Marichromatium purpuratum 984: one gene and its partner. The protein of the gene in region 1 interacts with the protein of each later gene in a pairwise test. Links are inferred from orthologs where the notes say so. Each region holds a gene or a part of one and is shown in the gene's direction. Other genes may lie near its edges. The genes, in order: rsfS and MARPU_RS08465.

The links.
Region 2: the proteins of rsfS (region 1) and MARPU_RS08465 interact in binary tests that used the Escherichia coli proteins (3 or more experiments, as listed by UniProt). The link is inferred for Marichromatium purpuratum 984 from one-to-one orthologs.

Annotation. Positions count from the first base shown.
Region 1 is NZ_CP007031.1:199,807-203,074, forward strand. The notes cover bases 174-3,127. They hold rsfS (ribosome silencing factor), read left to right. Parts: upstream 174-1,449; coding sequence 1,450-1,806; downstream 1,807-3,127. Other genes in these bases: MARPU_RS00905 (hypothetical protein), read right to left, coding at 174-245; nadD (nicotinate-nucleotide adenylyltransferase), read left to right, coding at 604-1,260; MARPU_RS00920 (BLUF domain-containing protein), read right to left, coding at 1,874-2,287; MARPU_RS00925 (alginate O-acetyltransferase AlgX-related protein), read right to left, coding at 2,828-3,127. Also shown: more of MARPU_RS00905, read right to left, coding at 1-173; more of MARPU_RS00925, read right to left, coding at 3,128-3,268. UniProt on the Escherichia coli protein: Functions as a ribosomal silencing factor. Interacts with ribosomal protein uL14 (rplN), blocking formation of intersubunit bridge B8.
Region 2 is NZ_CP007031.1:1,897,660-1,900,973, forward strand. The notes cover bases 167-3,166. They hold MARPU_RS08465 (ATP-binding protein), read left to right. Parts: upstream 167-1,117; coding sequence 1,118-2,215; downstream 2,216-3,166. Other genes in these bases: MARPU_RS08460 (DUF5691 domain-containing protein), read left to right, coding at 167-1,121; MARPU_RS08470 (DUF5682 family protein), read left to right, coding at 2,212-3,166. Outside these bases: more of MARPU_RS08460, read left to right, coding at 1-166; more of MARPU_RS08470, read left to right, coding at 3,167-3,314.

The DNA of each region.
Region 1 (3,268 bases):
GCGCTCACCAGGTTGTCGTTGGGCTCGGTCTCACCGAAGCTCGGCGCGGGCAGGCAGGAGGAGAGGCTGATGCCGCAACTGCCAGGGTCCGAGTAGCAGGACGAGACGCCGGCCTCGAAGCCGCTGCCGTAGGCCTCGTCGCTTGCCGTGCCGCAGTTGTCCGGATAGCCGCCGAGCGAGTCGGCGACGACGTGCAACGGTGCCAGCAGGCCGAGTGCCAGCAGGGAGGAGTGGATGGCTTTCATGACATATGGTCTTCCTGGTGACGCGGGTCGGGGATGCAGCGGGCCGCCGGCCGTCGACATCCGGGTGGGCTCGATCCTCGATGGAGTGTAGCCGAACGACCCTCGGCGGCAAAAGTCGTGCCCTGGCGTGTGCGCTCGGCAGGGTCGAAGATGGCGACAAAGGCCGCGCTTTCTGCTAGCGTTCGATCCATGTATCGATCACCCACCGATCTGGACAGGAGACCTTGCAACAGGCCCGTTTCGCCGCTCGCCATCGTCCGTCAGTGACCGCCCCGGTCCATGCGCGCGCCCCGCTCGGGGTCGGTCGCGTCCGCCCCCGAGTCATCGTCGTCGCCCTGGCGTCAGGACCGCGGCAGCGATGATCGGCATCTTCGGTGGTACCTTCGATCCGGTCCACTTCGGCCATCTTCGACCCGCACTGGAGTGTCTGCAGGGACTGGATCTGGAGCAGCTGCGCTTCATCCCGCTCAAGGTTCCGGTGCATCGACCCCAGCCCTGTGCCTCACCGGCCGCCCGCTTGGCGATGCTGGAGGCGGCCATTGCCGACGAGCCGAGGTTCATGGTCGATGCGCGCGAGCTCGAGCGTCCCGGACGCTCCTATTCCTACGACACCCTGGCCTCGCTGCGCGCCGAGCTCGGCGCGCAGCGGCCGTTGTGTCTGCTGGTCGGCGCCGATGCCTTCGCCGCCTTCCTGCGCTGGCACCGGCCACAGGAGATCCTGGAGCTGGCGCATCTGGTGGTGATGCGTCGTCCCGGTCACCGGGCGCTGGTCGATCCCGAGCTGGAGGCGCTGTACGCGCGTCGCGGCAGCGACACGCGCGCCGAACTCGCGCGCGCGCCGGGTGGGCGCATCCTCTTCCAGGAGGTCACCCAGATCGATATCTCGGCGACCCGCATCCGGCGGTTGCTCGCCACCGGGCAGAGCCCGCGCTACCTGCTGCCCGAGCCGGTGCGCGCCTATATCGCGCGCACCGGCGTCTATGACGGTTGCGGCATGGGCGAGCTGCCCGCCTGAGTCAGTCTTTTTCCGCGGGATGGGGCGTTCCCCGTCCGACAAGGCCGTGCCAGGGATGGCGCGGCGCCGGCGATCACGCTTGCAACGTCGTCGACCGGCCAGGGCCAGGAGGGCAGGCGTCGCGATGATCGCGACCTGTCGTGACCGGTGCACAGGCACCCCAAACACTCTCAAAGCAGAGGAGATCGCATGCAGCTCGAGCAACTTCGGGAACTGGTCGTGGAGACCCTGAACGACATGAAGGCCAATGACATCGAGGTCATCGACGTGCGCGGCAAGACCGCCGTCACCGACTTCATGATCATCGCCTCCGGCACCTCGGATCGTCACGTCAAGGCGATCGCCGAGACCGTTGCCTTCCGCGCCAAGGACGCCGGCGAGGCGCCGCTCGGCACCGAGGGCGTGGCCGAGGGCGAGTGGGCCCTGGTCGACCTCAACGGCATCGTGCTCCACGTCATGCTGCCAAAGGTCCGCGACTTCTACAGCCTCGAGCGGCTGTGGTCGGCCCCCGCCGTGGTTCCCCAGACCGCCGCCCAGCACTCCTGAGCGGGCGCGGTCGTGTGCGTTCCCCGTCTCCCCGCCCGTGCCCGACGCATGGGCGGGGGCTGAGGCCTCAGCCGCGCAGCTGTTCGAGGAACTTGCGCATCAGCACCACCAGCTCGTCGGCCTCGGCGCGCCTCTCCCACATCGCCAGCAGCTGCTTGCGCCTGGCCTCCATCACCTCCGGTGGGTTGGACAGATAGCCCATCGACCACCCCTGGAACATCCGCTGCTTGATCGGGGCGACGCCGATCAGCAAGCTGTCGTAGTGACGACGATCGTCGAGGATACGGCCATAGAGCCGGAACACCGCCTCCTGCGGTCCTTCCAGCACCTGGATGAAGTGGCCGCCACCGGCGCAGAGGATGCCGGAGATCCTCTGCTCCTTGTTGTGCCGATTCGACTGTTCGAGGATCTGTTTGAGCTCGGCCTCGCCGACCCCCTGGCTGGTACGGCTGACATAGAGGATGCGTGAGAGATGCTCCATCGTGCCTGTCCTTGCGGGCTAGGTGCCCTGCGATCTGTGCGGATGACCATCATGGGCGATGCCCATGGTTATGGCATGGGTTGGGGCGAGGCGGGGTGCTGCCAAGCGGGCTGGCGGAGCGATGGGAGACGTCGTAGCGGCCCCCGGGCGCGGCGATCGATGGCCGCGCCTGGGGTCTCCGGGGTGGCGGATGATTATTCCTCGCGCATCGAACGCGCCAGGGCATCATTGAGCGGGCGCAGCCGGTCGGCGAGCGCACCGCCGCGAGATCCTCCTCGACCTCGGCCTGATCACGTTCGAGCGCGAGCAAGGCGCAGAGTTCGCTGTGCACCGATTGCTGTGGCTGCGTCAACTGTGCGACGAGGCCTATGTCGAGATCAGGCTCGACGACCTCGGCGACTGAGATGCGGTGATAGCGATTGGGCCACGGGGCCAACTTTGCCATCGCCTCGTGGCCCCAGTACCGACGCCTTGCTGGGTTGCCAAACGGCGACCCAGCCGACGAAGTCATGGATTGAAGATCGGTGGGGGCAGTCCAACTCATCTGAACGGATGATCGGCAAAGTAGGCGAAAAATGTCGTGACATCTCTTTCCACGCCCGTGATGAAGATGTAGTCGGGCCGGAATGCCTCAACCAGCGCATCCAGCTTGGCGGGCGTCATGGCGGAATAATGAACCTGCAAAACCTCACGAAAGGATCGCGCGACATAGGGTGAGAGCGCTGTCCCGAAGGAATCCCTCAGCCATATCACCTTCAAATCGTTTTCGGCATCACTGGAAACGACCAGCAACGGTTCGAGCTGGAAGAACACGGGAGGATTCCCTGCCGCCGACTTGACCGCCTTGGTTTGAAAATCGATTTGCTTGGCATCGATCTGCTTTTCCGGTTCGACCTGAAGCACGGGGGAAAAGTCTTCAAGCACATCACTCATTCTTAAAAAGAGTGAAAGATCCCCACCGGGAATGGTCTTTTGATCGCT
Region 2 (3,314 bases), 1.7 Mb from region 1 along the record:
AGAGCCCGGAGTGGGAGTCCCTGCTGAGCGTCGCGGATCTCGGGCGGCTCGACGCGGCGCTGTGGGAGACCGGCACATCGGAGCAGCGACTGGCCTATCTGGCCCAGACGCGCCGCGAGGCTCCCGCACAGGCCGTCGAGTTGCTGGTCGCCGTCTGGTCACAGGAAGGTGCCCGTGAGCGACGCAAGTTGCTGGGGGTCTTGAGCGACGCACCGGGACCGACGGATGTGGCCTTCCTGGAGTCCGCCCTCGCGGATCGCAGCAAGGACGTGCGCGGCGATGCCGCTGGACTCCTGGCCCGAATCCCCGGCTCGACGGTGCGGACACGGGCGGTGGAGCTGCTGGATGGCTGGCTCGGGTTCGACTCCAGGACCGGGCTGATGGGGCAGCTCAAGGGCCGCAAGGGCGAGCTGAGCGTCACCCTGCCCGAGGACTGGGACAGCGCCTGGACGACGATCGGCATCCACGAGAAACCACCCAAGGGGATGGGACGCAAGGCCTGGTGGCTGGAGCAACTGCTGGGGCTGGTCGATCCCGACCATTGGGTCGAACGCTGGCAGCTTTCCGCCCCCGAGATCCTCCGCATGGTCGAGGGGCACGCGTGGCAGGGCACGCTGCTGGCGGGCTGGCGGCGCGCCACCCGGCATTTCGGCAATGGCGCATGGGCGCGTGCGCTGATCGCGGGGACGGTCGACGCCGACGCCGATGTCGCGTTGTGGGCGATCCTGCCCCCCTCGGAGCAGGAGGACGCGCTGACCTCGTCGCTCGCCATGCCGAGCACGGACGAGCCGTTCAAGCGGGCCTTCGATCGGCTCGGTCATCTCGGGCACCGCTGGAGTCCGTCCTTTTCGGCGGTTGTGCGCCAGGCCTGTCTCAAGCTGTTCCGCGAGCAGACGCCGGACGCCAACTATGCCCGCTACGCCACCCTCCGTCAGGTTGCGGCGCACCTCGATCCGGGCGGCTATCAGACCATGGAACAGGGCCTTGGGCCGTACCTTCAGGCGTCCTCCCCGTGGCAGAGGATCGCCACCGAGATGCTCGACACCCTGAGGTTTCGCAACGATATGATCCAGGCCATCGAGTCCGCGCGCATCGAATCAGACCAACGAGGTACGCCTTGAGCACCCAAAGCCCCAACGAAGCCATCCTGCGCCAGCACGCCGAGCAGGAGTTCGCCCACGAGATCGAGGCGCTCAAGGCGGTCGACGAGCATCCCAGGCCGCCCAACTGGGCGCTCTCGCCCTGGGCCGTGCGCACCTACCTGATGGGCGGCACGCTGAGCAATGGGGTCGAGATCAGCCCCAAGTACATCGGTCAGGCCCGGCTGATGGAGATCGCCATCTCGACGCTGGCGACCGATCGTGCCCTCTTGCTCTATGGGCTCCCGGGGACGGCCAAGTCCTGGGTCTCCGAGCACCTGGCCGCGGCGATCTCGGGCGATTCCACCCTGGTGGTTCAGGGCACGGCGGGGATCGGCGAGGAGGCGCTGCGCTACGGCTGGAACTATGCGCGGCTGATCGCGGACGGTCCCTCGCGGGCCGCGCTGGTGCCGAGCCCGGTCATGCACGCCCTCGAGCACGGCGCCCTGGTCCGGGTCGAGGAGCTGACCCGCGTCCCGGCGGACGTGCAGGATAGTCTCATCACCATCCTGTCCGAGAAGACGCTCCCCGTGCCGGAACTCAATACCGAGGTACAGGCCCGCAAGGGCTTCAACGTCATCGCCACCGCCAACAACCGCGACAAGGGCGTCAACGAGCTGTCGAGCGCTCTGAAGCGCCGCTTCAATACCGTGGTGCTGCCGGTGCCGGCGACCCTGGAGGAAGAGACCGAGATCGTCGAGCGGCGCGTCGGGCGGCTCGGGCGCGCGCTGGAGCTGCCGGTCGAGACGCCCGCGCTGCAGGAGATCCAGCGCATCGTCAGCGTCTTCCGCGAGCTGCGCCAGGGCATGACCGCCGACGGCAAGACCAAGCTCAAGACGCCCTCCGGCACCCTGAGCACGGCCGAGGCGATCTCGGTCGTCAACAGCGGCATGGCGCTGGCCGCGCACTTCGGCGACGGCCAGATGCGCGCGGGCGACGTGGCCTCCGGGCTGCTCGGCGCGATCGTCAAGGATCCGGTACAGGACAAGGTCGTCTGGCAGGAGTACCTGGAGACCGTCGTCAAGGAGCGCTCGGACTGGAAGGATCTCTATCGGGCCTGTCGCGAGGTGCTATGAGCACCCATGTCTTCGGGGTCAGACACCATGGTCCGGGCTCCACGCGCAGTCTGCTCGACGCCCTTGAGCGTCTGGCGCCCGACATCGTCCTGATCGAGGGCCCGCCGGAAGGCGATGCGCTGGTCGCGCTGGCCGGACACGCCCGGATGCGCCCGCCGGTCGCCATGCTGGTCTATGCGCCGGACGACCCGAGCGACGCCTCCTACTATCCCTTCGCCCGCTTCTCGCCCGAGTGGCAGGCGATCCACTACGCCCTGGGGCGCGACCTCCCGATCCGCTTCATGGACCTGCCGCTCGCCAATCGCATTGCGCTCCGGCGCCGAGAACGCGAGGAGTCTGCGGAGCGCACTGCACCGGACGCATCATCCGCGGAGGATGACGGGGCCGAGCCGAGCGCCGAGCCAGCAGAGCCCTGGCGCGGCGATCCACTCGCGCTGATCGCGCAGGCCGCCGGTTACGAGGACAGCGAGCGCTGGTGGGAGCACATGGTCGAGGAGCGTCGCGACACCGAGTCGCTCTTCGACGGCATCCGCACCGTCATGACCGCGCTGCGCGAGCAGGTCGAGGGGGAGCTTGCGCAGGCCCCGCCGATCCTGGAGCGCTATCGCGAGGCCGCCATGCGCAAGATCCTGCGCGCGACCGAGAAAGAGGGCTTTGCGCGCATCGCCGTCGTCTGCGGCGCCTGGCACGTCCCGGCGCTGGAGCAGCGCCCCAAGCAGAGCGAGGACAACCGGCTCCTCAAGGGCCTGCCCAAGGTCAAGACGACCGCGACCTGGGTTCCCTGGACCTATGGGCGCCTGAGCTACCACAGCGGTTACGGTGCCGGGATCGGGTCGCCCGGCTGGTACGATCACCTCTGGTCCCGGTCCGGCGACGTCGCGACCCCCTGGCTGATCAAGGTCGCCCAGGCGTTCCGGGCCGAGGGGCTCGACATCTCCAGCGCTCATGTCATCGAGTCCGTGCGTCTCGCCGAGACGCTGGCGGCCATGCGTGCTCGTCCCCTGCCCTCGCTCGCCGAACTCAACGACGCGACCCAGACCGTCATGCTCTTCGGTGAGTCGGCGCCGATGCAACTCATCCAGGCGCGTCTCATCGTCGG